DNA from 3 places in the Pseudoclavibacter sp. JAI123 genome. Region 3 is predicted to be linked to each of the others. Evidence: predicted binding sites of a transcription regulator. Region 3 holds the regulator's gene; each other region holds the start of a gene.

The links. The regulator HrcA, encoded in region 3, represses chaperone genes, less so after heat shock. The targets are predictions, from matches to a motif close to TTNGCACTCGNNNNNNNCGAGTGCNAA.
Positions count from the first base shown of each region.
Region 1: groES (co-chaperone GroES) is a predicted target of HrcA. The motif match lies at 6,360-6,386, and genes of this name have one in related genera.
Region 2: groL (chaperonin GroEL) is a predicted target of HrcA. The motif match lies at 1,411-1,437, and genes of this name have one in related genera.

Region 1 is NZ_JACCCM010000001.1:1,312,684-1,322,618, reverse strand. It holds gene HDC34_RS06260 (SURF1 family protein) at 1-195, opposite strand, end outside; gene HDC34_RS06255 (glycerol-3-phosphate dehydrogenase/oxidase) at 195-2,039, opposite strand; gene HDC34_RS06250 (GuaB3 family IMP dehydrogenase-related protein) at 2,132-3,256, opposite strand; gene guaB (IMP dehydrogenase) at 3,338-4,843, opposite strand; gene rarD (EamA family transporter RarD) at 4,975-5,913, opposite strand; gene groES (co-chaperone GroES) at 6,031-6,324, opposite strand; gene HDC34_RS06230 (class I SAM-dependent methyltransferase) at 6,463-7,653, shown strand; gene HDC34_RS06225 (hypothetical protein) at 7,665-8,375, opposite strand; gene HDC34_RS06220 (hypothetical protein) at 8,477-9,223, opposite strand; gene HDC34_RS06215 (DUF4190 domain-containing protein) at 9,380-9,935, opposite strand, start outside.
Region 2 is NZ_JACCCM010000001.1:1,427,790-1,437,724, reverse strand. It holds gene groL (chaperonin GroEL) at 1-1,366, opposite strand, end outside; gene HDC34_RS06780 (cold-shock protein) at 1,586-1,801, opposite strand; gene HDC34_RS06775 (LytR C-terminal domain-containing protein) at 2,063-2,614, opposite strand; gene HDC34_RS06770 (DUF3263 domain-containing protein) at 2,619-2,900, opposite strand; gene msrB (peptide-methionine (R)-S-oxide reductase MsrB) at 3,019-3,435, shown strand; tRNA gene HDC34_RS06760 (tRNA-Thr) at 3,519-3,594, shown strand; gene HDC34_RS06755 (permease) at 3,667-4,722, shown strand; gene HDC34_RS06750 (TIGR03943 family protein) at 4,715-5,548, shown strand; gene HDC34_RS06745 (hypothetical protein) at 5,538-6,956, shown strand; gene rlmB (23S rRNA (guanosine(2251)-2'-O)-methyltransferase RlmB) at 7,042-8,037, opposite strand; gene cysS (cysteine--tRNA ligase) at 8,034-9,458, opposite strand; gene HDC34_RS06730 (CarD family transcriptional regulator) at 9,576-9,935, opposite strand, start outside.
Region 3 is NZ_JACCCM010000001.1:1,845,065-1,854,999, reverse strand. It holds gene ybeY (rRNA maturation RNase YbeY) at 1-240, opposite strand, end outside; gene HDC34_RS08710 (PhoH family protein) at 237-1,190, opposite strand; gene HDC34_RS08705 (histidine triad nucleotide-binding protein) at 1,279-1,629, opposite strand; gene HDC34_RS08700 (16S rRNA (uracil(1498)-N(3))-methyltransferase) at 1,639-2,409, opposite strand; gene dnaJ (molecular chaperone DnaJ) at 2,411-3,496, opposite strand; gene hrcA (heat-inducible transcriptional repressor HrcA) at 3,584-4,615, opposite strand; gene HDC34_RS08685 (DUF4870 domain-containing protein) at 4,782-5,354, shown strand; gene hemW (radical SAM family heme chaperone HemW) at 5,367-6,578, opposite strand; gene HDC34_RS08675 (TIGR01777 family oxidoreductase) at 6,719-7,672, shown strand; gene HDC34_RS08670 (hypothetical protein) at 7,691-8,152, opposite strand; gene dapB (4-hydroxy-tetrahydrodipicolinate reductase) at 8,149-8,886, opposite strand; gene HDC34_RS08660 (histidine phosphatase family protein) at 8,975-9,574, opposite strand; gene HDC34_RS08655 (pitrilysin family protein) at 9,574-9,935, opposite strand, start outside.

The DNA.
Region 1 (9,935 bases), 530 kb from region 3:
CGGCTGCGTCGATTCCTGGGCGACGGTCCTGCCGTGCTCCAGTGAGAGGAACGCGGATTCCAGCTGCCAGCGCCCGAGCCACGCGAAGACCGACGCGACGACGAGTGCGAGGGCAAGCACGCCCAACCACTTGGGGCGCACGAGCACTCGACCCATCGACGGCGGCGCGGGATGAGCGCTGGCAGCTTCGGACATCAGGACTTCTGGGCATCCTTCGACTCGGCCTTGACCGTCGCGGCCTCGACGTCTGCAGTCTCGTCGACCTCGATCATCGGCAGAGCCGGAGCAGTTCCGAAGGGCGTGTTGTCACCGGCGTGGCCGAGGACCGAGTCGATGTCGGGAGCTTCGAGGCGGATGCGGTCGGCTGACTCGTCGTCGGGCTGCTCCTGGCTCGCGATCTCTGCCGCCACTCGCTCGACGTAGGTGTCGATCTCGCGCTGCGTGCGCTCCTCATCCCACCCGAGGGCGTCCGCCATGAGGCGCGCGGCGACCGGAGCCGCCGAGATGCCTCGGTCCCACGCCTCGATGGAGATGCGGGTGCGGCGCGCGAGCACGTCGTCGAGGTGCAGGGCACCTTCGTGGGTCGCCGCGTACGTGATCTCCGCCTGCAGGTAATCGTCGGCACCGGGCATGGGCTCCGCCAGCTTCGGGTTCTGACGGATGAGGTCGAGGATCTCGTCCGTGAGCGTTCCGTAGCGGTTGAGGAGGTGCTCGATGCGCACGCGGTGCAGGCCGAAGGCTCGGGCGATCTTGCCGCGTCGGTTCCAGGCGGCCTTGTAGCCGACGGCGCCGAGCAGCGGGATGTCCTTGGTGGTGGAGGCGGGGATCTTGCCGTCGAGCGCATCCGCTGCCGCGTCGATCGCGTCCTTCGCCATGATGCGGTAGGTCGTGTACTTGCCACCGGCGATGAGCACGAGGCCGGGCACGGAGTGCGCAACCATGTGCTCGCGAGAGAGCTTCGAGGTCTCATCCGACTCGCCGGACAGCAGCGGCCGAAGGCCCGCGTAGACGCCCTCGACGTCGGCTCGGGTGAGCTTCACCGCGAGGACCTCGTTGACGTGCTTCAGGATGTAGTCGATGTCGGCGGCCGTCGCGGCGGGGTGCGCCTTGTCGAGCTTCCAGTCGGTGTCCGTCGTGCCGATGATCCAGTGGCGACCGTTCGGGATGACGAACAGCACGCTCTTCTCCGTGCGGAGGAGGAGGCCGGACGCCGACTGGAAACGGTCACGGGGCACGACGAGGTGGACGCCCTTGGAAGCGCGGACCCGGAAGGAGGCGCGCTCGCCGACCATCTTGTTGGTGTCGTCGGTCCAGACTCCGGTGGCGTTCACGACCTGCTTCGCACGGATCTCGAAGCGCTCGCCGGTCTCGAGGTCGACGACCTGGGCGCCGACGACGCGCTGGCCGACCTTGAGGAAGCCTTCGACTCGCACCCGCGGCGCGACGTGGGCGCCGTAGAAGGACGCCGTGCGGGCGAGGACCGCGACGAACCGCGCGTCGTCGACGCCCGCGTCGTAGTAGGTGAGCCCGCCCGAGAACGAGTTCTTGGACAGCCCGGGAGACATCTTCGCGACCTGGCTGCGCGTGTAGTGGCGATGCATGGGCACGCCCGGCTTGACCTCTCCGGTCTTCGCGAAGAGGTCGTACATGAGCATGCCGGCGCCGATGTAGAAGCGCTCGAGCGGGTTCTTCAGCGGGTAGAGGAAGCGGATGGGCTTCACGAGGTGCGGGGCGAGGCGCTGCAGGAGCAGGCCGCGCTCGAGCAGCGCTTCGCGCACGAGGCCGAAGTTCATCTGCTCGAGGTACCGGATTCCGCCGTGGATGAGCTTCGACGAACGGCTCGATGTGCCGGAGGCGAAGTCGCGCGCCTCGACCATGCCGACGCTGAGGCCTCGGGTGACGGCATCGAGTGCGGCACCCGCACCGACGACGCCGCCGCCGACGACGAGCACGTCGAGGTTCTTGGTCTTGAGGGACTCGATCGCCGCAGCACGTTCCTGCGGGCCGAGCTTGTCGCTTCGAGAGACGCTGTTCGCCATAACCTGCTCCTCGTTCTCAGTTGCTGCTTGTAGGGGAAGTCTGAACGCTCAACCTTTGACCGAGCCGTCAGCCGGCCCGACCGCGGCTCCGGCTAGGCCGTAGGCGTGTAGGGGGCGACGACCATCTCGGCGCGCTGGAACTCCTTGAGTCCCGAGTAGCCGGTCGTCGCCATCGAGTGGCGGAGGGCTCCCGTGAGGTTCGAGATGCCGTCGGCGCTGTCAGCGGGGCCCGCGACGATCTCCGCCATGGGAGCCACCTGCCCGACCTGCACGCGGTTTCCGCGCGGGAGCTTCTCGTGGCGCGCCTCGGCACCCCAGTGCCAGCCGCGGCCAGGCGCATCCGTCGCACGTGCGAGCGCCGCGCCGATCATGACCGCGTCGGCGCCGGAGGCGATGGCCTTCACGAGGTCACCGGACGTGCCGATGCCGCCGTCCGCGATGACGTGCACGTAGCGTCCGCCCGACTCGTCGAGGTAGTCGCGTCGAGCACCCGCGACGTCGGCGATGGCCGTCGCCATGGGGGCGTGGATGCCGAGCACGCGACGCGTGGTCGACGCCGCTCCGCCGCCGAAGCCGACGAGCACGCCGGCGGCGCCCGTGCGCATGAGGTGCAGGGCGGCCGTGTACGTCGCGGCCCCGCCGACGATGACGGGCACGTCGAGCTCGTAGATGAACTGCTTGAGGTTCAGGGGCTCCTGGTTGTGCGAGACGTGCTCGGCCGACACGGTCGTACCGCGGATGACGAAGAGGTCGGTGCCTGCCTCGAGCACATCGTTCATGAACTGCTGCGTGCGCTGCGGGGAGAGCGCACCTGCCGCGGGCACACCGGCCTCGCGAATCTGCTGCAGGCGCTCCTTGATGAGCGTGCCCTTGACGGGCTCGCGGTAGATCTCCTGGAGCTTGGCGGTCGCCTGCTTGGCAGGCAGATCCGCGATCTGCGCGAGCAGCGGGGCCGGGTCGTCGTAGCGAGTCCACAGGCCCTCGAGGTCGAGCACGCCGAGGCCGCCGAGCTTGCCGAAGCCGATCGCCGTCTCGGGCGACATGACCGAGTCCATGGGAGCTGCGATGAGCGGGATGTCGAACGTGAACGCGTCGATCTTCCACGTGATGGAGACATCCTCCGGGTCACGGGTTCGCCGCGATGGCACGATCGCCACATCGTCGAAGGAGTACACGCGGCGGGCTCGCTTTGCGCGGCCGATCTCGATCTCAGTCACCTGCCTAGCCTAGCCCTCCCCCGTGCCCGCTGCTGCGGCGCGGCGGCGGGGAGACCCCGACGCGCCACGCCGCTGCGACAGCTAGCGACGGTAGTTCGGCGCTTCCGACACCATCTGCACGTCGTGCGGGTGCGACTCCTTCAGCCCCGCAGGCGTGATGCGCACGAAGCGCCCCTTCGCCTTGAGCTCGGCCACCGTGCGAGCGCCGACGTAGAACATCGACTGACGCAGGCCACCCGTGAGCTGGAACACCGACTGGCGGATGGAGCCGCGGTACGCGACCTTGCCCTCGATACCCTCCGCGATGAGCTCGTCGTCGCTCGGGACGTCCGCCTGGAAGTAGCGGTCCTTCGAGTACGACGTGCGCTCGCCGCGCGACTGCAGGGCGCCAAGGGAGCCCATGCCGCGGTAGCTCTTGAACTGCTTGCCGTTGACGAAGATGAGATCACCGGGCGACTCGTCCGTGCCAGCGAGCAGCGAGCCCACCATGACGGCCGACGCGCCAGCGACGAGCGCCTTCGCGATCTCACCGGAGTACTGCAGTCCGCCGTCCGCGATGACCGGCACGCCCGCGGGAGTCGCGGCGAGCGACGCCTCGTAGACGGCCGTGATCTGCGGCACGCCGACGCCGGCGACGATGCGCGTGGTGCAGATGGAGCCGGGACCGACACCGACCTTGACCGCGTCAGCACCCGCATCCACGAGCGCCTGCGCGCCCTCGCGCGTCGCGACGTTGCCGCCCACGACCTGCACGTGCCCGATCACCGGGTCGCTCTTGAGGCGCCGGATCATGTCGAGCACGCCCGCGGACTGGCCGTTGGCCGTGTCGACGACGAGCACGTCGACCCCGGCCGCCACGAGGCGCTCGGCGCGCTCCCAGCCGTCGCCGAAGAAGCCGATCGCGGCTCCGACGCGCAGTCGCCCGGCGTCGTCCTTCGTGGCGTTCGGGTACTTGTCGCTCTTGTCGAAGTCCTTCACCGTGATGAGCCCGGCGAGCTTGCCCTCGTCGTCGATGAGCGGGAGCTTCTCGATGCGGTGCTTGCCGAGGAGCTTGTAGGCGTCGTCGCCCGAGATGCCGACGGGCGCCGTCACGAGCCCCTCACCGGTCATGACCTCGTGCACGCGCGTCGAACGCTTCTCGGACTCCGGGACGAAGCGCATGTCGCGGTTCGAGATGATGCCGACGAGCTTGCCGGTGACCTCGTCGACCACGGGGAGGCCGGAGACGCGGTACTGCCCGCAGATCTCGTCGACCTCCGCGACGGTCGCGTTCGGCGTCGTCGTGACCGGGTTCGTGACCATTCCGGACTCGGACCGCTTGACTCGATCGACCATCTCGACCTGGTCGTCGATCGACAGGTTGCGGTGCAGGATGCCCATGCCGCCCTGGCGCGCCATGGCGATCGCCATGCGGGCCTCCGTGACCGTGTCCATCGCCGCCGACACGAGCGGGACGCGCAAGGTGATGCCGCGCGTCAGCTGCGTCGTCGTGTCGACCTCAGACGGGATGACGTCGGTGTGCCCCGGGAGCAGCAGCACATCGTCGTAGGTCAATCCGGTGAAGCCAAAGGGGTCCGACTCGGTCATTACGCTCCAGGAGGTATCTGGGATGCGCCGCTCGGCGGCATCCGCGTGTGTGGGGAAACAGCTCAGTGGTGGTGGAACAGCGCGAACCGCGGACGCATTCCCGGGACGTCCCACTCCGCGGCCCTCGGGCCTCAGCCCCGTGTCGGCGGACCGAGCTGGTCAGCCACCGAGGGAATCCTGGCGCCAAGTCTAGCCGTCCGGACGAGGTCGATCGTGAAGAGGATGAGCGCGACCCAGACGATCGCGAACCCGATCCACCGCTCCAGCGGCATGGGCTCCGAGAAGACCGCGACGGCGAGCACGAACTGCAGGATCGGCGCGATGTACTGCATCAGTCCGAGCTCGATGAGGCGAAGGCGTCTGGCCGCCGCGGCGAAGAGGAGCAGCGGCACGCTCGTCACCACGCCGGCGAAGAGGAGGACGCCCGTGTTCACCGCCGACACCGTCCCGAACGTGATCCCTCCGCCGAACAGGATCGTCCAGACGAGGCAGATCGCTCCGATGGGGAGGATCAGGGTCGTCTCGACGGCGAGCCCGCTCAGCGCGTCCGCCTGCACACCGACCCGCTTCTTCACGAGCCCGTACAGTCCAAACGTCATGGCGACGCCGAGGCCGAGCCAGGGGATACGGCCGTAGCCGAGCGAGATGACGAGGACGGCGACGAGCGAGAGGCCCACCGCAACCCACTGCAGCGGGCGCAGCCTCTCGCGGAGGAAGACGAGACCGAGCGCAACTGACACGATCGGGTTCAGGAAGTAGCCGAGCGCGGCATCCAGCGTGTGCCCGGTTGCGACGGCCTGCACGTAGAAGAGCCAGTTCGCGGAGACCAGGACCCCGGCCACGCCGAGGCCGAGCACGACCCGCTTCTTCGAGATGAGTTCCCGGAACGGACGCCATGCACGCATGACGAGCACGCCGAGCAGGCAGAACACGACACTCAGGATGATGCGCCACGCGATGAGCTCGACAGGTGTCGTCGGAGCGGTCGCCACGACGTAGAGGGGCATGAACCCCCAGAGCGCGTACGCGCTGAACGCCAGCCAGAGGCCGGACCGAGGAGATTCCGTCACCTCGCGATCGTACGCCCGAGCCGGCCTCCGGATGCGCGAATGGCGCCCACCCGGAGGTGGACGCCATTGCGAGCCAGTCAGTCCCGAAGGACCTGGCAGTCTCAGTGGAGCTGGAGACTAGACGATCTTCGCGAGGATGTCGCGAGCCGAGAGCACGAGCAGCTCTTCGCCGCCGTACTTGACCTCGGTTCCGCCGTACTTGGAGTAGATGACCTTGTCGCCGACCACGAGGTCGAGCGGCACGCGGTTGCCGTTGTCGTCGATGCGGCCGGGGCCGACTGCGACGACTTCGCCCTCCTGGGGCTTCTCCTTGGCGGTGTCCGGAATCACAAGACCCGAAGCCGTGGTCTGCTCGGCCTCGACCTGCTTGATGACGATGCGATCCTCGAGCGGCTGAATGTTCACCGACACGGTTGACCTCTTTCTCAGCGATAGGAAGTTCAGAATTAGCACCCTCCCCATGAGAGTGCTAACTCCGAGTGTAGGGGCGATCCGGCGAGGGTTGCAACGCGGCGCCGTCTTCGGGCGTACGCCGGTAGCGTAGTGAACGTGCAGCGCGACGAACTCCTGGCCCTCCTCACGCCCGAGGCGATGACGCTGCTCGACGATGCCCCGGCCGTCGCGTCGTCCGCAGACGCGCTCGCGCTCGTGACGCGGCTCCGTGCCGCCGGCGGATCGCCCGCGACCGTCGCCGCCGTGGTGACGCAGGCGAAGCTGCGGCGTCGCGCGCTCGCCAAGTTCGGGCCCTTCGCCGAGCGGATGCTCTTCACCGACGCCGGGTTGCAGCAGGCGACCAGGCTGCAGGTCGCGGCCCACCACGCAGACCGGTTCCGTCGAGCGGGCGCGGTCAGCGTCGCCGACCTGGGCTGCGGCATCGGCGCCGACTCGATGGCGTTCGCCTCGCTCGGGCTCGAGGTGACCGCCTACGACCTCGACGAGGTCACGGCGGCGATCGCGGCGCACAACCTCGCACCGTTCCCCAACGCCGAGGTCAAGCACGGCAGGGCGGAGGAGGTCGACCTCGGCCGCTTCGACGCGCTCTGGTTCGACCCGGCTCGGCGAACGACCAGCGGCGGAAGCACCGCGCGGCACTTCGACCCCTCTGATTGGAGCCCGGCGCTCGACTTCGTGTTCGCGGCTGGCCGCGAGCGCCCTACAGGCGTCAAGCTCGGTCCTGGCATCGACCACTCGTACCTGCCGGAGGATGCCGAGACCCAGTGGGTGTCGTCTGGCGGCGACCTCGTCGAGGCGACGGTGTGGATGCACGACGCGGCGCGCGCGGGCATCCGCCGGTCGGCGCTGGTCATCGGCAAGCAGGGGGCGACCGAGCTCACCAGCAGCGAGGACGTGCACGATGCCGAGGTCGGCGAGCTCGGGGCCGTGCTCTACGAACCCGACCCGGCGATCATCCGAGCCCGCCTCATCGGCGACCTCGCGCGGTCGCTCGAGGCCACCATGATCTCCGAGAGCATCGCGTGGATGACGGCGGACACCTTCGCACCCTCCCCGTTCGCGAGCGCCTTCTCGGTCCGCGAGGTGCTCCCCCTGCATGTGTCATCGCTGAAGAGCGAACTGCGGAAGCGCGATATCGGCGTGCTCGAGATCAAGAAGCGCGGCGTCGACATCGACCCCGCGGAGTTCCGGCGCAGGCTGGTGCTCAAGGGAGCCAGCTCCGCCGTGCTGATCCTCACCAGGATCGGCGACAAGCGAGTCGCGATCCTCGCTGATCGCCTGAGCTGACGGGCAGGACCTCAGACGGTCAGGACGACGATGAGCGTCGCGAGGGCGACCAGCACGGCCAGTCCACCGGTGATGAGGCCCACGATCCCGAGCGTGCGCCCGAGGCCCTTGGGCGCACGGAGCCCGGCGATACCGAGCCCGACGGCTCCGAGGCCGAAGACGAGCGAGACGATGTAGGCCCACCCCGGGAGCAGGAGGAGAAGAAGCGAGAGCGCGCCGAGGGCGACCGCGATGATGCCGAGCACGGGCGCTGGCGCCTTTGGCTGCTGCCCGTAGCCTTGCCCACCGAACTGCTGACCGGGCTGCTGTCCGTACTGCGCCTGCTGAGCGGAACCGAACTGTCCCTGCTGCGGCGCGCCGTACTGCGGCTGGCCGTACTGCCCCTGTTGCGCCGGAGCACCGAACTGCGGCTGCCCGTACTGGTCGTGCTGGGGTGCGCCGTAGGCCTGCTGCGCTGGAGCCTGCTGGGCAGACGGCGCCTGCTGCTCGTAGCCCGGGTACCCGGGCTGCTGCTGTCCGTAGCCACCATCGCCTTGGCCATAGCCAGGCTGCTGACCGTAGCCGCCAGGCTGCTGACCGAACTGCTGCGCCTGCCCATACTGTTGGGACTGGTCGTATGGCTGCTGCCCGTAGGGCGCCTGCCCGTTCTGGGGCTGACCATTGTGGGGCTGCCCACCCTGGTGAGGCTGCTGAGGGTACTGGGGGCCGTTCGGGTCAGACATGGTGTCCTTCTCAGTCGTCGACAAGGCTGCAGGTGCTGCTCAAGCTTAGAGTGCGGGCGGAGACTTCCGCCCGCACTCCGGCCGGTTCTGTCAGCTGGTGATCAGTATCCGTATCCCGACATCTCGTTCAGGAAGACCGCGGCGAAAATGACGCCGATGATGCCCACAACGGCCGAGATGACGATCGAGGCGATCGAGACCCAGAAGCCCCAGGTGCGGATCGCTCCGGCCTGCGGTTCGCGCTTCTTCGCCATGATCGCGCAGATGAGGCCTGCGACACCGAGCGGGAGCCCGAGGTAGAACTGGCCGAGGAGCCCGAGCAGGACGCCGACTCCACCGAGGGAGAGTCCGACGATGCTGAGCGTGCGCTTCGGCGTCGCCGACTGCGTCGGGTAGCCGGGAGTCGCATAGCCCTGCGTGGCGCCGTAGCCCTGCGGCTGTCCCTGTCCCTGTCCAGGCGCGGACCCGTACGCGGGCGCCTGTCCTGCTGAGGACGCCTGGGAGTACGGAGCGGCACTGGGCGCGGCAGCTGGTTCGCTCGGCGGCGTGTAGCTCACCGACCCGGAAGCGGCCGACCCGGAAGCGGCCGACCCGGAAGCTGCTGGCGGCGTGTACTGGCTGCCCGCGGCAGAAGGCGGCGTGTAGTCGCCTCCCGAGGACGAGGGAGCCGAGGAGTCCGTGCCGGACGCGGCCGGCGGCGTGTAGTCGGTTCCTGAAGCTGCGGGTGCCGAGTAGTCCACGGACTCCGCGGGAGGCGTGTAGGCGGCGGGCGCCTCGTACTGGGGAGGCGTGTTCCCGTCGTCGGGAAGCTTGGGCTTGTCTCCTGGGACCTGGTTGCTGTCGCTCATTGCGGAGCTCCTTCCGGTTCACCGCTCTCGCGGTGTTGTTGGCTGGTGTTCACGTGCGTGGAGCAGGCGAGGGTGCTCTTGCGGGCGTCCGTCAGACCCTAGGTTCCCAGGGTTTGACTGGGAACCGTCACACAAGGTGCGGTCGGTCGTTGACGCTCAGTAGGAGCTGAGGCCGCCGAGGAGTCCGATACCGCCGAAGAAGAGCAGCGCGAGAACGATGAGGAGGAGCAGCCCGAAGACGGAGATGAACCCGAGCACGATGGAGGTGACGGCGAGGGCGCGGCCTCGCGGCTCGCGGCGCAGCGCGATGAAACCGCACACGACGCCAGCGATGCCGACCATCCACCACACGAACTGGAGCACCGGGATCAGCGCGACCAGGAACGAGCCGCCGCTGAGGCAGAGCGCGACGATGCTGAGGGTGAGCGTGCCGGCTGCTGGCGGTCGCGGGCCGGCGTATGGGGCTTGCGTGTAGGGGGCGACCGGATAGGCGGGGTGCTGTGCGGGCATGGGCTGCCCACTTCCCGCGTACCCCTGGCCGTACCCCGTCGAGCTGGCTGTGCCTGTCGAGAATCCAGGATCGTAGCCTGACGAGGCGACGTCGGGGGTCGAGAAGAGTGGGACGGATGCGCCGCCACCCCGCTGATCGAGCGAGTCCTGGCGCACATCCGCGGCCCTGTCTTCAGGACGTTCGTTGAGATTCGGGGCGGGG
Region 2 (9,935 bases), 420 kb from region 3:
CGTTCGTTGCGATCTGCTTGAGCGGTGCGAGGATGCCGACCTTGACGATGTTCACGCCGGTCGCCTCGTCGCCCTGGAGGTCGAGCGAGCCGAGCACGCGAGCGCCAGCCTGGATGAGCGCAACGCCACCACCGGCGACGATGCCCTCTTCGACGGCAGCCTTCGCGTTGCGGACGGCGTCCTCGATGCGGTGCTTGCGCTCCTTGAGCTCGACCTCGGTCGCGGCTCCGGCCTTGATGACGGCGACGCCACCGGCGAGCTTCGCGAGGCGCTCCTGGAGCTTCTCGCGGTCGTAGTCGCTGTCGCTGTTCTCGATCTCGGCGCGGATCTGCGCAACGCGGCCGGCGATCTGCTCGGGCGAGCCAGCGCCCTCGACGATCGTGGTCTCGTCCTTGGTGACGACGACCTTGCGGGCGGTTCCGAGGAGGTCGAGCGTCGTGTTCTCGAGCTTGAGGCCGACCTCTTCGCTGATGACCTGACCACCGGTGAGGATGGCGATGTCCTGCAGCTGAGCCTTGCGGCGGTCTCCGAAGCCGGGAGCCTTGACGGCGACCGACTTGAAGATGCCGCGGACCTTGTTGACGATGAGCGTCGCGAGAGCTTCGCCCTCGACGTCCTCGGCGATGATGAGGAGCTGCTTGCCGGCCTGGATGACCTTGTCGACGACAGGCAGGAGGTCCTTGATGTTGGAGATCTTGCCGTTGACGATCAGGATGTACGCGTCTTCGAAGACGGCTTCCTGGCGCTCGGGGTCGGTGACGAAGTACTGCGAGAGGTAGCCCTTGTCGAAGCGCATGCCCTCGGTGAGCTCGAGCGTCGTGCCGAAGGTGTTCGACTCCTCGACGGTGACGACGCCTTCCTTGCCGACCTTGTCGATGGCCTCGGCGATGATCTCGCCGATCTGAGCGTCTGCGGCCGAGATGGACGCGGTGGCAGCGATCTGCTCCTTGGTCTCGACCTCCTTGGCGGAGGAGAGGAGCTCGGCGACGACAGCCTCGACGGCCTTCTCGATGCCGCGCTTGAGCGAGATCGGGTCGGCGCCAGCTGCGACGTTGCGGAGGCCCTCGCGGACGAGTGCCTGAGCGAGGACGGTAGCCGTGGTCGTTCCGTCACCGGCGACGTCGTCGGTCTTCTTCGCGACCTCCTTGACGAGCTCGGCGCCGATCTTCTCGAACGGGTCCTCGAGCTCGATCTCCTTGGCGATGGAGACGCCGTCGTTCGTGATCGTGGGCGCGCCCCACTTCTTCTCGAGCACGACATTGCGGCCACGTGGGCCGAGCGTGACCTTGACCGCGTCGGCGAGCGTGTTCAGTCCACGCTCAAGCCCGCGACGGGCCTCTTCGTCAAAAGCGATGATCTTCGACATATGTGTACTGCGTCCTTTCCGGACGTGGTTCGTGAGGTTCGTGGTTGGCACTCGAACGAGGCGAGTGCAAATCCATATTGGCACTCGACCCTGTCGAGTGCAAGCCACCCCACGCCTTCTCGCTGCGGGCGAACGAGCCGGGCCTGAAGAGACGCCGATGTCCGCCTGAACACGGAACGGCGCCGACCCGAGAGGGCCGACGCCGTTCCCAGCCTGCGGTCAGAGCGCGCGCACGGACTCCGCCTGCGGGCCCTTGTCGCCCGCACCGATCTCGAACTCGACCTTCTGGCCCTCTTCAAGGACTCGGTAGCCCTGCATCTCGATGGCCTTGTAGTGCACGAACACATCCTGTGCAGCAGCGCCGTCGAGCGCATCCACAGTGATGAAGCCGTAGCCCTTGTCAGCGTTGAACCACTTCACGGTTCCATTCGCCATGTTTGTCTCCATTGCTCAGTAGTACTCGCAGGCGCCAACCCGCGGAGCCCTGCATGCGTGCGAGGGGGACGAACGATGGTGCCCAGGACTCGAGCAAGATACTAGGTGGCGACCTGTTGAGCGAGGAAGCCCAAAACCGGGATCACGTCACCTGGCGACGTTTTGTCTCCAGATGTTCACACGCACGGAACACACGAGCCGCATTCCCCGGAGAATTCTCGGATCATCCTCCGTGTCGAACCACCGTGGACCCGCGAATGGCTACCCGGCGAGGTCGAGGCCGACGATGACCACGATCGTGCCTGCTGCGGCGACGTTCGGGTCGAGGACGGCGGTTCCCCCACCGAGCGACTGGACGAGGGCGAGCGCCGCAGCCTCCTGGGAGGCGTCGTTGTAGGAGACGGTCGTCGTCTCGTAGTCGGACGTCGGAGCGTCCGCCGTCTCGGTGACGTTCCAGCCCGCGGCTGCGAGCTCCGTGGTGGTGCCGCCCGCGACGCCCGCCAGCTCGGTTCCGTTGAGAACGCGCACTGAGACGTTCGGGTCGAGCTGCGGCACGACCTCGGCCGGAGCCTCCTCGACCGGCGCCTCCGCCGTCGGAGTCTCACTCGTCTCTGTCTCCGCGGTCGGGCTGAAGGACACGGCGCCGTTGATGACCTGCATCGCGACGGCGGCAACGGCGACGATCACGACGACGGCGAGCAGACCCCAGAGCCACGAGGCGAGCTTGGCGAGGCGCGTGCGGGGCGCGCGATGCGCTCCGCGGCGGTCAAGCCCTGGTGGGATGTCGTCGAAGCGATCCTTGGGGTAATTCACGTGTCTACCGAATCCGTCCTGAGGTGGGAGAGGCGCTGGACATTCGCTGCTCGCGCCGCAACTGGCGCTCGTCCGCTCGCCGCTCGCGCGCACGCCGCAGGCGGCCGACGAGCATCGGCTGATGGACAAGCGCAGCTGGTGTCTCGATGAGCGTAGCGAGATTTCGGTAGTACTGCGTCGTCGACCAGCCGAAGCGATCCCTGATCGCTGCCGCCTTCGCCGCATTCTGCCGCGGATTCCCGTCTTCGAAATCCAGCAGCGCGCGCTCGAGGTCGCTGAGCTCCACGTCCCGTGCCATGCACGAAGTGTACGAGCAGGGTTCACCGACTGGACTCACGCAACGCGCGTATGCTCGATCCTCCCCGGCCGCTCCCAGCGGTCTCGTCGATTTTCCAGGAGGCACGGTGTCCTACGCCGTCAACAAGCCCGATTCCGAGTGGCGCGCGGAGCTCACGCCGCAGGAGTACCACGTGCTGCGCGAGGCAGGCACGGAGCGGGCCTACACGGGAGAGCTCCTCGAGGAGGGTCGCGCAGGCCTCTACACCTGCCGCGCCTGCGGCTCAGAGCTGTTCAAGGCCGGAACGAAGTTCGACTCCGGATGCGGCTGGCCGAGCTTCTACGAGTCCGTTCGGCCGGACGCGGTCGAGCTGCTCGAGGACCGCTCGCTCGGAATGGTGCGCACCGAGGTGCGCTGCGCCAACTGCGGCTCCCACCTCGGCCACGTCTTCCCTGACGGCTTCGGCACGCCAACGGGCGACCGCTACTGCATGAACTCGCTGTCGCTCTCCTTCACACCCGAGGAAGAGACCTCCGCCGAGTAAGCGCACGGGCATCCATCAACAGCCATGCGGTGCGCGGGGACGTGCACCGCGTGACTATGATGGTGCCGCTGCGATTGCAGCAGGCCGACTTAGCTCAGCTGGTAGAGCACCGCTCTTGTAAAGCGGATGTCGCGAGTTCGAACCTCGCAGTCGGCTCCACGATGCGTCTTCCGGCGCACAGCCCTGACACGTCCCCACTTCGTGAAAGCGGCCCGAACTATACTCGGCTGGATGCACGAGCACACGACCGCGCAGCGCACCAAGCTCCCGCAGCAGCGCACGGCCGCCAACCGCGGAGTTCTCGGGCTGACGATCGGGGCGGGCCTCGTGCTCACGCTCATCGCGATCCGCACGCTCACTGCGTCGCTCGACGACCAGCCGGCACTCGGGCCGATCACCGACTTCGTCACGCTCTCGCTGAGCGTCGTCATCGAGTCGATGCCGTTCATCATCCTCGGCATCCTGCTCTCGATCGTCGTGCAGCACTGGCTTCCGCCGGGCTTCCTCATGCGCATCCTGCCGCAGACTCCGTGGCTTCGGCGTGCCGTCATCTCACTGTTCGGCATCGCGCTGCCCGTCTGCGAGTGCGGCAACGTTCCGCTCGCACGCGGCCTCGTGCTGCGCGGCTTCACGCCCGCCGAGTCGATCACGTTCCTGCTGGCGGCCCCCATCCTGAACCCCATCACGATCGTCACGACGTACCAGGCGTTCGGCTGGGACCACGGCATCCTCGCCGCCCGCATCATCGGGGGCTTCGTCATCGCGAACGTCATCGGGTTCCTCTTCAGCCGCCACCCGAAGCCACAGGACCTGCTCACACCGAGTTTCGCCGCGACGTGCGAGCTGGAGGCGAAACACGGCCACGAGACGGGCTCGAGCGTGCGCGAGCGGTTCCGCGCGAGCGCGTCGATGTTCGGTGCGGAGACCTCGACGATGCTGCCCGCGCTCTTCGTCGGGTCGGCCATCGCCGGGGCCATCCAAGTCGGCGTCTCGCGCGACCTGCTCACCACCCTCGGAGAGCATCCGGTGCTCTCCGTGCTCGTGCTCATGACCCTCGGCTTCGTCATCTCGATCTGCGCGAACGTCGACGCGTTCTTCGCGCTCTCGTTCGTCGGCACCTTCATGCCTGGCGGCATCGTCGCCTTCCTCGTGATGGGCCCCATGATCGACGTCAAGATGCTCGCCCTCATGCGCACGACCTACACGAGCGCGGTCCTCGCCCGCATCACCCTCATCGTCGCGCTGTCGGCCTTCACCCTCGGACTCGGAGTGAACCTCATTGCTTGAACGACTGCTCTCCAGGTGGCGCGGCGTCGCCCTCACCCTCATCACCGTCGTCGCGACGGTATGGCTCTCGATGACCGGCGGCCTCTCGCTATACATCCACCCGCGCTACTTCGTATTCACCTCGATCATGGCGGTCATCGGCGGGATCCTGGCGATCGCCGCGATCGCGGCCACGCCCTCCCGTGACGAGCACGACCACGGGCACGACCACGACCACTCGCATGAGTCGGATGCGCTCGGCACGTCGAGCGCCCGGCGCAACAATCGACGTCCGCGCCTCGGCGCCCGCCAGCGCATCGCCGTCATCGCCTCGACGACGGTCACGCTGGTCGTCGTCGTGACGGCGTTCGTCGCGCTCATCATCGCGCCGCCCGTGACCCTGAGCTCGGCGGCCGTCGAGAACCGCTCGCTGAACGCCAACGCGCAGACCGTGGACTCTCCGATCGACGAAGGCGAGACGCTGCGCGGCCGCGACACCAGCAGCTTCACGGTCAAGGACTGGGCGGCAATGCTCCGGCAGGGCGACGGCGAGCAGCAGGTCCTGGGCGAGCGCGCCAAGCTCGTCGGCTTCGTGACCGTCGATCCGGACGCGCCGGATGCGTTCATCCTCGCCCGCTTCGTCGTGAACTGCTGCGCGATCGACGCCGCCCCTGTCGGCGTCGCCGTGCACCAGCCCGGCTGGCAGGCGAACTACCCCGTCGACACCTGGGTCGAGGTGGACGGCGCGTTCGTCACGAACCCGAGCGCGTCCAGCGCGGAACGGGTGGCGCTCATGCCCACGACCGTCGCCGCCATCGACCAGCCGAGCGACCCATATGTCTACTGATCTCAGCTCGCCTGACGCCCGCACGGGACGAGGCTTCCGGAAGACGTTCATCCTCGCGGTCGTCGTGCTCGCCCTGCTCGCGGCGGGTCTCGCCGTCGGCAACATCCTGCAGGGGCCGCGCGTCGCCTCGACGGCGGTCAACGCGATCGGCACGGTCGAGCAGCAGGGCACGCGCCTCGTACTGACACCCAACCAGCGGCTGCAGGAGATCGACCCCGCACAGGTCGTCCTCGAGCCGGCCGCCGCTTACAGCCTCTCGCAGGACAACGGCACCATCACGCTCACCTTCGAGCAGCTGCTCGCCTACGACACGAGCTACACGCTCACCGTCACAGACGCGGTCAGCTCCTCGACGGGGGTCGCATCGACGCTCGAGACGCAGTTCACGACACCCCAGCTCGAGGTGTCGACGCTCGTGCGCGGTGCCATCTCCACCGGCGGAAGCCTCGAGGACCGTGTCGTGGAGACGAACGTCTCCGGCGGCGGTGAGCCTCGTATTCTCTTCACCGCGCCTCGCATCCAGGAGTACGCGCTGACCGACGCGTTCGTCGCCGTCGTCGAGCAGGACGCCGCGGGCCTCGGAACCGTGGGCGTCGCACCCCGCGCCGAGCCCGGCCCGGCCGTACCCCTGAACGTGGATGCGACGGGCAACTTCTCGAGCCTCGCCGCGGATGCGGAGAGTGGGCTCATCGGGTTCGTCATCGACGGGATGCACGCCGACGGGCAGACGGAGCTCGTTCGGTCGCTGTTCGTCTTCGACACGAGCGACACCTCGTTCCGGCCGAAGCAGGTCGCGGGACCAGACGGGACCCCGCTCATGGTCTCCGCGTGGGCGTTCGCCCCTCGAACCGGTGCCCTCATCGCGCAGACCCTCGACGAGCAGCTCTACCTCGTCAACGTCCTGGCGGGCACACCCGCCGAGCCGATCGGCCAGGCGCAGCACTTCCACGGCTTCATGCCGGGCACGGCAACCGCAGTCACGTCCGGTGTCGGCGGCTACACGCTGTTCGATCTCAGCTCGGGCACCGCCGAAGCACTGACCCCCGCCCCGATCTCGCTCAGCGAGACGCAGTACCTCACGCAGACGAGCGTGCTCAGTCCAGATGGGACGCAGATCTCAGCCGTTGCGGATGCGGCTGCCGGGCTCGCCGACGTCACGGTCGAGCTCGCCGACACGGCTGGGCAGCGGACGCTGTTCGACCCGGGCGAGAGCGGCGAATGGCTGCGCGACATCTGCGTCTCCCCCAACGGCCAGTACCTCGCCGTCGAGACGGGGCTCGGAGCGCAGGGGCCGGACGGCTACGCCGTGCTCCCTGGCATGAAGCAGTCGACGACCACCGTCATCGACATCGCGAGCGGCGCGGAACTGCGTCGGCTCACCGGCTTCCTGACCTCGTGGTGCCGCTGACGGCTACCAGCGGTCATCCATCTGTGCTGGCATGACGAAGGGCCTCACCCGCGGGGGTGAGGCCCTTCGGCGTCGAACGCCCTGGTTACTTGGCCGCGCGCTTCTCCGCGCGGAGCTTCGAGACCTCGTACATCGTGATGCTCGTGGCGATTCCGGCGTTGAGTGACTCGGTGGCCCCGTCGATCGGGATCGAGACGATCGCGTCGCAGTGCTCGGTGACGAGGCGCGAGAGGCCCTTGCCCTCGCTGCCTACGACGATAAGCAACGGTGAGGTCGCGAGCTCCAACGAGGGCAGCGACACGTCGCCGTCGCCGTCGAGGCCGATGACGAACACGCCGGCCTTCTTGTACGCCTTGATGGTGGCCGTCAGGTTCGAGGCCATGGAGACGGGGAGACGCGAAGCGGCACCTGCCGAGGTCTTCCACGCCGAGGCGGTCATACCGACCGAGCGACGCTGCGGCACGATGATGCCGTCGCCACCGAACGCGGCCACCGAGCGCACGATGGCACCAAGGTTGCGCGGGTCGGTGATGCCGTCGAGCGCGACGAAGAGCGGGTTGCGACGGCGCTGGATGGCGCGGTCGAGCTCCTCCATAGGGTCCGCGTACGTGTAGGCCGGCACCTTGATGATGACGCCCTGGTGCACCGCGTCGCGGCCCGCCATGCGATCGAGCTCGGGGCGCATGACCTCGAGGATCGGGATCTTGCGCTCGGTGGCGATCTTGAAGATCTCCTTGACGCGCTCGTCCATCTCGCCGCGGGCGGCGACGTAGAGCGTCGTCGCCGGGATGCCGGCGCGGAGCGCCTCGACGACCGAGTTGCGGCCGGTGACGAGTTCCGTGCTGTCGTCGGTGCGGGCGCGGCGGGGCGCCCCGCCCTCACGCTGCGCCGGACGCGGCTTGGAGCCGCCACGAGCAGCCTCGAGGCGTTCCTTCGCCGCCTTGCGCTTGCCGGCGACGTGCCAGGAGCGGTCCTCGGCACGAGGCGTGTTGCCCCGACCTTCGAGGGACTTGCGGCCATTGCCGCCGGTGCCCTTCGTGGGGCCCTTCTTGCTGCGATTTCCGCGCGAGTTCGTGCTCATGCCTTCTCCAACGTCCAGAAGCTGCCGTTCGGCGAGTCTTCAATCTGCACGCCGGCTGCTGCCAGCGTGTCTCGAATCTGATCTGCGCGGGCGAAGTCCTTCGCACCGCGGGCTTGCGTGCGCTCGACGAGCAGCGCATCGACGAGGGCGGCGAGGGCCGTCTCGCCCGTCGCATCCACTCCCCCGCTCCACTGCTCTGCGCGTGGGTTGATGCCGAGGATGTCGAGCATCGCGGTGACCTCACGGACGGCGCGCGCCGCCGCGTCGGGGGCGCCGGTGTCGAATGCCTGGTTGCCGGCGGTGATGGCCTCATGCAGCGCGGCGATGGCTTGAGGGACTGCGAAGTCGTCGTTCATCGCCGCGACGAACGCCTCGGGCAGGTTGGCGAGGCTCGGCGGCGCGTCCTCGACGACGGATGCGAGCAGACCTGCCCGCTCGGCACGCTCCAGGAACGCCTCGACGCGCGCGAAGGATGCCGCCGCCTCGTCGAGCGAGTTCTCACCGATCTCGATCGTCGAGCGGTAGTGGGCGGATCCGAGGAAGTAGCGGACGACGATCGGACGCGCGGCGGCGAGGAGATCGGCGGCCGAGACGGTATTGCCGATCGACTTCGACATCTTCTGCCCGGCAACCGACACGAGCCCGTTGTGCACCCATGTGCGAGCGAACTCGAGGCCCGCCGCGCGGGACTGCGCCAGCTCGTTCTCGTGGTGCGGGAAGCGGAGATCTCGTCCGCCGCCATGGATGTCGAAGGTCGGCCCGAGGTACTTCGTCGACATGGCCGAGCATTCGATGTGCCAGCCCGGTCGCCCCGAACCCCACGGCGAAGACCAGGCCGCCGAGTCCGGCTCGCCCGACTTCTGTCCCTTCCAGAGAGCGAAATCGGCGGCGCTCCGCTTCCCTCGGCTGGGGGCCTCCCCCTCCGCCATGTCCTCCGGACGCTGGTGGGTGAGCTCGCCGTAGCTCGGCCAGCTGCCGGTGTCGAACCACACGTCGCCGCTCTCGTCGGCCGCTGCATAGGCGTGGCCGCGCTCGATGAGCAGCGAGATCAGCTGCTGCATCTCCGGGATGGAGCCCGTCGCGCGGGGCTCGTACGTGGGCGGGCGGATGCCGAGAGCCGAGTACGCCGCGTTGAACTCGCGTTCGACGCGGTACGCGAGCGCCCACCACGGCTCGTCCGCCGTCGCGCCGGCGAGGGTCTTGTCGTCGATGTCCGTGACATTGCGAACCAGCGTCACGCGCGACCCGGTCGCCTCGAACCATGCACGGAACTGGTCGTAGACCAGCGCAGAACGCAGGTGACCAGCGTGCGGCGCGGACTGCACCGTCGGCCCGCAGACGTACAGCGAGACCTCGCCTGGCACGAGCGGCGTGAAGTCGCCGAGTGCTTGCGTCTGCGTGTCGTAGATGCGCTGATTCACTGCACCAGCATACGCGTCGGGGCCGCACGGACGAGTGAACGTCCCTGCGGCCCCGACGATGAAGCGTGTGGCGTGTGCCGAACGACAGTCCCGAGGGAGACCGCCGATGTCAGCCGACTAGGACGCGAGGACCTTGTCGAGCACGTCTCCGGCCTTCTCCTCGTCGGTCTTCTCCGCGAGAGCGAGTTCCGAGACGAGGATCTGCCTGGCCTTCGCGAGCATCCGCTTCTCTCCAGCGGAGAGACCCCGGTCCTGGTCGCGGCGCCAGAGGTCGCGGACGACCTCGGAGACCTTGATGACGTCGCCAGAGGCGAGCTTCTCAAGGTTCGACTTGTACCTGCGGGACCAGTTCGTCGGTTCCTCGGTGATGGGGGCTCGCAGAACCTCGAACACACGGTCGAGACCGTCCTGTCCGATGACATCGCGCACTCCGACCAGGTCGACGTTGTCAGCAGGGACCTCGATGACGAGGTCTCC
Region 3 (9,935 bases):
AGTCTGCCTGTCGACGTTGCCTGGCCGGAGCTCGTCCATGGGGAAGCTCAGCACGTCGGTCGGACCGGGCTCGCCCATCCACTGCACGTGCAGCTCCTCCATGGGACCGACCTCGACGAGAACAATGGCGAGCTCGGACTCGGCGTGGACATGCAGCTGGTCGAGCGCGTACGCCGCGACACGCTGCAGGGCACCCTCGTCGACCTCGTAGCTGGCCTCGTTGTTGACCTCGATGCTCATCGGCCCTCGTTCCTGTCCCGGCGACGGTGATCGTCGGCCTGTTTCTTCTGGTCGTACTCGGTGTAGGCGTCGACGATGCGCGCAACGAGGGTGTGCCTGACGACGTCGTCGCTCGTCAGGTGCGAGAAGTGCACCTCGTCGATACCGCCGAGCACGTGCGTGACGAGCTTCAGGCCGGAGGCCCCCATCGGCAGGTCGAGCTGTGTGATGTCGCCCGTGACGACCATCTTCGAGCCGAACCCGAGCCTCGTGAGGAACATCTTCATCTGCTCTGGCGTCGTGTTCTGCGCCTCGTCGAGCACGACGAACGCGTCGTTGAGTGTGCGTCCGCGCATGTACGCGAGGGGAGCGACCTCGATCGTGCCGCTCGCCATGAGCTTGACGACCACTTCGGGGTCGAGCATCTCGTTGAGCGCGTCGAAGAGCGGTCGCAGGTACGGGTCGATCTTGTCGTTGAGTGTGCCGGGCAGGTATCCGAGCCGCTCGCCGGCCTCGACGGCAGGGCGAGTCAGGATGATCCGGGTGACCTCCTTGCGCTGCAGGGCCTGTACAGCCTTCGCCATCGCCAGGTAGGTCTTGCCGGTTCCCGCCGGTCCGATGCCGAAGACGATCGTGTTGTCGTCGATCGCATCCACATACTGCTTCTGGCCGAGCGTCTTCGGGCGGATGATCTTGCCGCGGGACTGGACGATCGCCTGTCCGAGGACGTCGGTCGGGGTCTCCTCGCCGCGATCGATGAGACGCTGCGAGCGCTCGACCTGGGCGGGCTCGAGGTCGACGCCGCTCCTGGCCATCTCGGTGATCTCGCGCAGGAGCGCCTCAGCGGCCGCGACGTCGCCGCGCTGCCCGCTGAAGGTGATCTCATTGCCGCGGGCGAGCACCCGCACGCGTGGATGCTCGCGCTCCACTGACTTGAGCAGCCGGTCCCCCGGTCCGAGGAGACGCACCATGGCGACCCCCTCCACCGTCGTGGTCTGCTCGACGAAGTCGTCCTCGACGCCCGATTGCTCGGCGCCGCGGGTCGATGAACTGTCTTGACTAGGCAAGGGATCCTTCCGAGAGTCCTCCGCCGAGGACGTGGGCGTGTACGTGGAAGACGGTCTGGCCCGCGGCCGCTCCCGAGTTGAAGACGAGGCGGAACTCGCTGTCCGTGTGCTGGTCGGCGAGCCCCTGGGCGACGGCGACGACCTCGGCGAGCAGCTCGGGGTCGCCGGCGGCCAGCTGGGAGACGTTCGCGTACTCCTGAGTCTTCGGGACGACCAGGAGGTGCACGGGTGCCTTCGGGCTGATGTCCTTGAACGCGATGACCCGCTCCGACTCGAAGACGATGTCGGCTGGGATCTCGCGGTTGATGATGCGCGTGAAGATGGACGGCTCTGAACTCGACATGCAGCCAGCCTACGACTCGGCGCCCGAGCGGAGCCGCGAGTCCCACGAGCCGCTCAGGGCGAGGATCGCGGCGATGGCGGCTGGAGCCGCACTCGAGGTCCGCAGGACGGAGGCGCCGAGATGCACGCGGCGACCGCCGGCGGCCTCGAACGTCTCGAACTCGCTGCCGTCGATCCCGCCTTCCGGGCCGACGACGAGCGTCAGCCGCCCCAGACCCGCGGTTGGACGCTCCTCGAGCGCGTCTCTCAGCGAGATGTCGCCGAGAGGGTCGAGCACCAGCAGCGGACCTTCCGCGGCGAGCCCAGCGACCTGTGCCGTCGAGTGCAGAGCAGCGACGTCGGGAACCCACGGCGACAGGCTCTGCTTGCTGGCCTCCCTGGCGACGGCGGCCCAGCGCTCTCGGCCCTTCTCCGCCTTCTGGTCCCAGCGACTCACGCTGCGCTTCGCCTGCCAGGGGACGAAGGCCGCGGCGCCGAGCTCTGTGGCCACCTGGACCGCGAGATCGTCCCGTCCGCCTTTCGCCAGCGCCTGCACGACGACGACTCGGGGCTCGAGCTCTGGAACCCGGCTGGCCCGGAGGACGTTCACGACCGCCAGGTCACGTTCGAGTGCGGCGAGCTCGCCGTCGACGACGAAGCCGCGCCCGTTGCCGAGCTGCAGGTGCTCGCCCACGCGCATGCGCGCGACGCCCATGTGCTTGGCCTCCGCCCCGCGGACCTGCGTGACGTCGCCCGCACGAAGCGCCTCGTCGAGGTCCTCAACGAGGTAGAGCCAGGCCACGTCAGCGGCCGAATCGGTCGCGGAGCTTCGAGAACATCCCCTGCTTTTCGCGCGCGAGGCGCGGTGCCTCGTGACGATGACGGGTCGCGAACTCCTCGATCAGCTTGCGCGACTTCCCGTCGAGCTTCGCGGGCGTCACGACCTGCACCGCGATGTCGAGGTCGCCTCGGTGCGTCGAGCGCAGACGCGTGATCCCACGACCGCGAACGGTGAGGACCTCGCCCGACTGAACGCCGGCCGGGATCTGCAGGTCGACATCGCCGTCAAGGGCGCCGACCGTGGTCGAGGTGCCCAGGATCGCGTCAGCCATCGACACCTCGATGACGCACTGCAGGTCGTCGCCGTCACGAGAGAAGACCTCGTGCGGTCGGACCCGGATCTCCAGGTAGAGGTCGCCGTTCGCTCCACCAGCCGGACCGGCTTCGCCTCGGCCGGGAAGGTGGATGCGCAGGCCGGAGTCGACGCCGGAGGGGATGTCGACGGGAATGCTCACGTTGGCGCGCACACGTCCCTGACCGTGGCACGTCTCGCACGGATGCTCGATGACGGTTCCGTAGCCGCGGCACTGCGCGCACGGCTGGTTCGTGACGACCATGCCCAGGATGGAGCGCACCTGACGCTGGACCGAACCGGCTCCCCCGCATGCCGAGCACGTCGTCGGCGAGGTGCCCGGAGCGCAGCACGTTCCCTGGCAGTTCTCGCAGGCGACCGCAGTGGTGACCTCGAGGTCGCGGTGCGTGCCGAACATGACCTCGTCGAGGTCCAGCTCGACGCGAACCAGCGCATCCTGACCGCGCTCTGCCCGCGACCGTGGGCCCCGGGAACCCTGCTGCCCGAAGAAGGTCTCGAAGATGTCCCCGAAGCCGCCGAAGGACTGCCCGTCCGGTCCGCCCTGGTCGTACTGTCGGCGTCGCTCGGTGTCGCTGAGCGTGTCGTAGGCGTGCGTGACGGACTTGAAGCGCTCCGCGGCGTCCGCGGACGGGTTGACGTCCGGGTGCAGCTGGCGGGCCAGCTTGCGGTAGGCCTTCTTGATCTCGTCCTGGGACGCCTCGCGGCTCACGCCGAGCACGTCGTAGTGGTCTGCCAAGAGTGGCGACTCCTTCTTTGCATCTGTGAATGTGTGCCTGTGTTGTCAGGCACCGGGTGCAACCGCCGGCGAGCCGGTCGGTGTCGGTCAGGCGTCCAGGTGTCTTTCGTCGAGCACCCGTGACAGGTAACTCGCAACGACCCGCACGGCCTGGATATTCCGCGGGTAGTCCATTCTCGTCGGTCCCACCACCCCGAGGCGCGCATCGCTGCCAGAGCTGCGATATCCGCTGGTCAGGATGGCCGTCTCGCCGAGGCCGAGGTCGACGTTCTCCTGGCCGATGCTGACCGAGTAGGCCTCGGTGCTGGAGTGGAGCTCGTCGAGCAGGCGCAGCAGCACGACCTGCTCCTCGATCGCCTCGAGCACCGGGAGGATGCTCGAGGGGAAGTCGCGTTCCGTTCGGGCCAGGTTGGCGGTCCCTGCCATGACGAGGCGCTCCTGGCGGTGCGCGAGCACAAGCTCGAGCAGGTTGGCCACGACGGGCGCGAAGAGCTCCGCGTCCTGCTCCCCCATGATGCCGCTCACGTCCCTCAGCTCAGTGGATGCGTGCGCGACGGTCCGGCCGACGAGGCGACCCGCGAGGCGATCGCGGAGCACGTGAAGCTGCTCGACACTCACCTCAGCCCCGAGATGCCCGATGCGCTGCTCGACGCGGCCAGAGTCGGTGATGAGGACGGTGAGCACCCGCCTGCTCGAGAGCAGCACGAACTCGACGTGCTGGATCGACGCGTTCGCGAGCGACGGGTACTGCGCGATCGCCACGGAGTTCGTCAGCTGGGCGAGCAGGCGCACCGAACGCCCGAGCACCTCGTCGACGTCCTCGCTGCCCTCGATGAAGGTCTCGATCGCGCGTCGCTGCGCACCCGAGAGCGGTCGGAACTCGGCAAGCCGGTCGACGAAGAGCCGGTAGCCCTTGTCCGTCGGGATGCGCCCGGAGGACGTGTGCGGGGCGACGATGAGCTCCGCGTCCTCGAGCTGCGCCATGTCGTTGCGGATGGTCGCGGCTGAGACGCCGAAGTCGTGACGGTCGGCGATCGACTTCGAGCCGACGGGCTCTCGGCTCGTCACGTAGTCGGTGACGATGACTCGGAGCACCTGCATGCTTCTATCCGAAACCACGATGCCCCTTCCGCTTCCGACCGCTGGCCCTCGACGGGGCGCCCATCTGGCACTCCCAGTCAGAGACTGCCAATCCTACCGCGTTCGGTCGACGGCAGGGGCAGAATGCCCAGGCCGTCACCGAGCAACCGAAATAGCCTGGGTGAAAACCGTCGAGAGGAATCCCATGTCCGATCACAACGCACCGACCCCGCAGCCTGGGAATGAGGATCCTGCTCAGCACCAGCCGTACAGCCAGCCCGGCCCGTACGGGCAGCAGCCCCCATACGGGCAGCAGCCCCCATTCGGACAGCAGGCGCCATACGGACAGCAGCCCCAGTACAGTCAGCCGCAGTACGGCCAGCAGCAGGCCGGGCCGCACTCGAGCGGTGCCACGAGCTCGGAACCGCCGCTGACGGCGGACGGGGACCGCCTCGTCGCGACGTTCGATCACCTGCTCAACATCGTCGCGCCCGCTGTCGGCCCACTGATCCTCTGGCTCGTGACGAGGCGGCGCGGCCCACTCGCCAACAGCGAGGGCCGTGAAGCCCTCAACTTCGGCATCACCGTCGCGATCATCTACGTCGGCATCGGGGTCATCTCGCTGCTGTCCCTGTTCGGCGGACCGTTGGCCCTGCTCGTGCCACTGCTGTACCCGCTGCTCTGGGTCGCCGTCGTCGTGTACGCGATCCTCGGTGCAGTGCAGGCCAATCAAGGCCGACCGTACCGCTACCCGGTGACCTTCCGGTTCGTCAGCTGACGAGGGCACGTCTCAGACGGCGATGCGCCTGACGATCGCATCCGCCATGAGGCGGCCCCGCAGCGTGGGCACGAGCCTCCCCTGCAGCGCCGCCCTGCCGTCGACGAGCGACTCGGCGATGAGCTCGGCGACCACACTGAAATCGTCGAGCTCAGAGATCGCGAGTCCTTCGCGGAGTCGTGACCCGAGCATGATGCGCTCGAACCGCTTCGTGTCCTCGTCGAGCACCTCCCGCCCCATGGCCGGGGTGATGCCGTCGGCGAGCCTCGACGCGTACGCGCTCGGGTGCTTCGCGTTCCACCAGCGCACTCCGCCGACATGGCTGTGCGCTCCCGGTCCGAAGCCCCACCAGTCGGCGTCGCGCCAGTAGGACAGGTTGTGGCGCGACGGATGCTCGCCTCGCAGCGACCAGTTGCTGACCTCGTACCACTCGAAGCCGGCCGAAGCCAAGCGCTCCTCCGCGAGCTCGTACATGTCCGCTTGCAGGTCGTCGTCGACGGCGGGCACCTCACCGCGGCGAATCTGCCTGGCGAGCTTCGTGCCGTCCTCGATGATGAGGGCGTACGCGCTCACGTGGAGCGGCTCCTGCTCGAGGGCCATGTCGAGCGAACGGCGCCAGTCCTCGAGCGACTCCCCTGGCGCGCCGTAGATGAGATCGAGACTCGGCTCGAGCCCAACCCTCTTGGCGGCAGCGACCACGATCGGGATGCGGGCGGGGTCGTGCGTGCGCTCGAGCACGGCCAGCACATGCGGGACCGCCGACTGCATCCCGAAGCTCACGCGGGTCACGCCGGCCTCGCGCAGCTGCGCGAGTTCACGTTCGCCGACGGAGTCCGGGTTCGCCTCGACCGTCACCTCGGCGTCAGGGGCGAGGCCCCAGCGGCTCCGAACGCCATCGAGCATCGCCGCGAGGTCGCTGACCGGCAGGAGGGTCGGCGTCCCACCGCCGAAGAAGACGGTCGAGACCTGGCGGGGCGATCCCGCGAGAACGCGCTCCGCGATCGCCATCTCCTTCTCGACCTCACCCGCGTAGCTCGAGCGAGACACCCCGCCGAGCTCCTCGGCCGTGTACGTGTTGAAGTCGCAGTACCCGCACCTGACACGGCAGAAGGGAACGTGGATGTACACGCCGAAGTCGCGTGCTTCGGCGCCGATGAGAGCCTGAGCCGGGAGCTCGCCGCTCGGCGGGACAGGCTCGCCAAGAGGCAGGGCGCTAGGCGCCAAGATAGCCGTTCAGCTTGGCCCAGCTCGGGGCGCGAGTCTCGTGATGCACCCGGACAGCCTAGGCGGTTTCTGTCGCTACATCACCCGAGCCCCACCGTGCGTTGCGCTCCCGCCCAACTGAGGGGACTACCGTCTGAGTCATGAGCAGCCAGGCGACCTCCCATAAGCACGTTCTCGTCTCCGGGGCATCCGGCATGATCGGCCACAGCCTGATCGAGGAACTCCACGCGCACGGCCACCGTGTCACGCGGCTCGTCAGGCGCGAACCGAAGGACAGCACCGAGTTCCGGTGGAACCCCGCGCAGCGCACCCTCGACGCGAGGGTGCTCGACGGGGTGGACGCGGTGGTGAATCTCTCGGGGTCACCGCTCAGCAAGCTCCCGTGGACCTACAACGTGAAGAAGGAGATCCTCAGGTCGCGCGTGAATGCGACGCTCACGATCACTGCTGCGATGGCCGCGTCAGCGAACCCGCCGACCCTGCTCATCAATGGCTCGGCTTCCGGCGCGTACGGCGACCGGCCAGGTCAGGTCCTCGACGAGGACTCCCTGCTTCCGGAGACCGACGAGTTCCTGCCCCGCGTCGTCGACCGGTGGGAGCGCGCGGCGCAGACGGCGCCGGAGGGCACCAGGGTGGTGCTCGCGCGCACGGGGCTCGTACTGGGCCGCGGCGGAGTCCTCACGGTCCTCAAGACGCTGGCGAGCGTCGGGCTCCTCTCCCAGCTGGGTGACGGCACGCAGCACTGGCCGTGGGTCAGCCTGCGCGACGAGGTGCGCGCCCTCAGGTTCCTGCTCGAATCCGACGAGGCGCAAGGCGCCTACAACCTGGTCGGTCCCACCCCCGCGACGGCCGACGAGATCCAGCAGCAGCTTGCGACCGAGCTCGGTCGCCCCTACAAGCTGAAGGCGCCGTCGACCCTCATCGACCTCACCCTGCAGAAAGCCGGCCGCGAGCTGTTCCTCGCCGACCAGCAGATCCGTCCGAAGCGCCTCCTCGACGCGGGATTCGCGTTCAAGGACCGCACCGCCACGCAAGCCGTGGAGCTCGCGCTGAAGTCTCCTGAGTTCGAGCCGGAGCCGGGGGCCGGTGTCTGACCTGAGCCTGACCGCGGTTCACGCCCCCTCGGGGCGCACCTTCTCCAGGCGGATACCCTCGCGAAGCGCTGACCTCGCTCGCTTCCGGTCTCCGGACGCCGAGTAGGCCAGCCCGAGGCGCATCCAGGCTCGCCAGTCGTCGGGGGCGGCTTCGACCTCGGCCTTCCACTTCGGGAAGTCCTCGTCGGCGGCCTCCCGCACGACTCGGCCGCTCGGGCGCTTCGCCAGGTCGTCCTCCGGCAGCTCCCCTGCGTCAGCGAGGCGCCGGAGCAGCCGCTCCGTCTGCATCCCGAACAGCAGCTCGCGTGCGATGAAGACGACCGCGAGGACCGGGAAGACGATGAGCGCCGCGCCCATGATCTTCGCGACGATGTCGCCAGCGAACAGGGAGACCGCCATACCGGTGACGAAGACGACGTAGAGCAGCAGGAGCAGTGTGACAGCCGCGACGCCCAGCTTGGTGGCGAGGTTGCGCTTCACGCTCTGCCCAGCAGTTCGCCGAGGCCGAGCACATCGTCAAGGCCGACCGTCGTGCCCTGTGAGGACCGCGCGTGCCCGATCGCAAGCCTGATGCCCTGCACATACGCCTCTTGTGAGATCGTCTCGTGTCGAATCGTGAGCACCTCCCCAGCTCCCCCGAGAACGACCTGCTGGTCGGCGACAACACCGCGCAGACGCATGCTGTGGATCGGCACGCCTGCGACCTGCTGTCCTCGCGCCTCCTGGCCGGCGTTCGGTGGGCGCAGCGGGTGCTCTCGCGCTGCCGCGATGCGCTCCGCGGTGCGGACCGCCGTTCCGGACGGGGAGTCCACCTTCTTGTCGTGGTGGGCCTCGAGGATCTCGATCGAGTCGAAGAACCGGCCGGCCACGCTCGCCAGCGCCGTGCCGAGCACGGAGCCGAGCGAGAAGTTGGGGACGAACACGGCTGCTCGTCCGGCCGGCACGACCGCCGCGACGCTCGCGATGCGCTGCTCATCCCACCCGCTCGTGCCGACGACCACATCGAGCCCGTGCTCGAGCGCGAACGGCACCGCGATCTCCGAGGCGTCGAGGTGCGACACGTCCACGAGCACGTCGGCGCCGAGCATCTCCTCAAGCGGAGTGGCACTCGTCAGCCCCGCGTGGAGTGCAAGCCCCTCCGTCGAGTCGATGATGCGCTCCACGAGGCTTCCCATGCGACCGGATGCGCCGAGCACGGCGACCTGAGTTTCCATGTCTCCAAGGGTACGGGCAACCGCCGTCGGTCCAGGTCGCTGTGGAGGGAGAGTCTGGCTGCGCGGCGGCGCCGAACGCCGCGAGTGGTCAGACCGCGATCGAGGCGCTGACGCCCGTGCGAAGTTCCGGAGTCAGGTGCGCCTGGTCGTTGAACAGCAGCAGCTCCGCGGGCTTGCGCGTGCGGACGCGCACGACGGTCAGCCCCGTGTTCACCGAGTTGAGCCCGAGCCAGCGCCAGTCTGGAGCGTCGACGACCCGACGCACGAACTCGCCGATCACGAAGTTGTGGGTCACGAGGAGCGTGTGCCGATCGTCTCGGCTCTTGCTGAAGAACGTGTCGTAGGCGTCGCTCATCTGCGCGACACCCGCCTCGATGACCTCATCGCCGATGCCGCCGAAGAAGCCGTCGTAGATGGAGGGTGCGCCGTCTTGTCCAGTGGGGATGCAGTCGAACAGCAGCGTCGACTCGAGGGCCGCCGGGCCGCTCGTGTACTGGTCGATGATCGCGCTCGTCTGCACGGCACGATCGAGCGGGGAGGTGTAGGTCTCGCTGAGCGGGACGGCGGCGAGACGACGGCCGATCAGGTGGGCCTGCGCACGGCCTCGCTCGGAGAGCGGGCCGTCGTTGATACCGTGCTCTGCGTTCTCCTGCTCGCCGTGTCTGACGAGGTAGAGGTAGTGCGACATCAGCGGCGCTCCAGTTCGGTCCTTGCTTCGGACGACAGTTTACCGACAGCGGATGCGACGAGCTCGCCGCTGAACATGTCGGCGGCGACCGACTGCACCTCATCGAGTGTCACGGCCTCGACTCGCGAGAGTGCCGCCTCGAGGTCGTAGAACCGACCCGTGTGAATCTCCGCGCGGCCGAGGCGCGACATGCGAGTGTCCGCGTCCTCGATCGCCAGCGCGGAGCCGCCAGCGCTCGCGCTCTTCGCATCCGCCAGCTCCGTGGCCGTCACACCGTCCTGCACGAGCTTCTCGGCTTCCTGGCGCAGCACTCGGACGGTCTCGAGCACGTTGTCTGGCGCGCATCCGGCGTACATGCCCG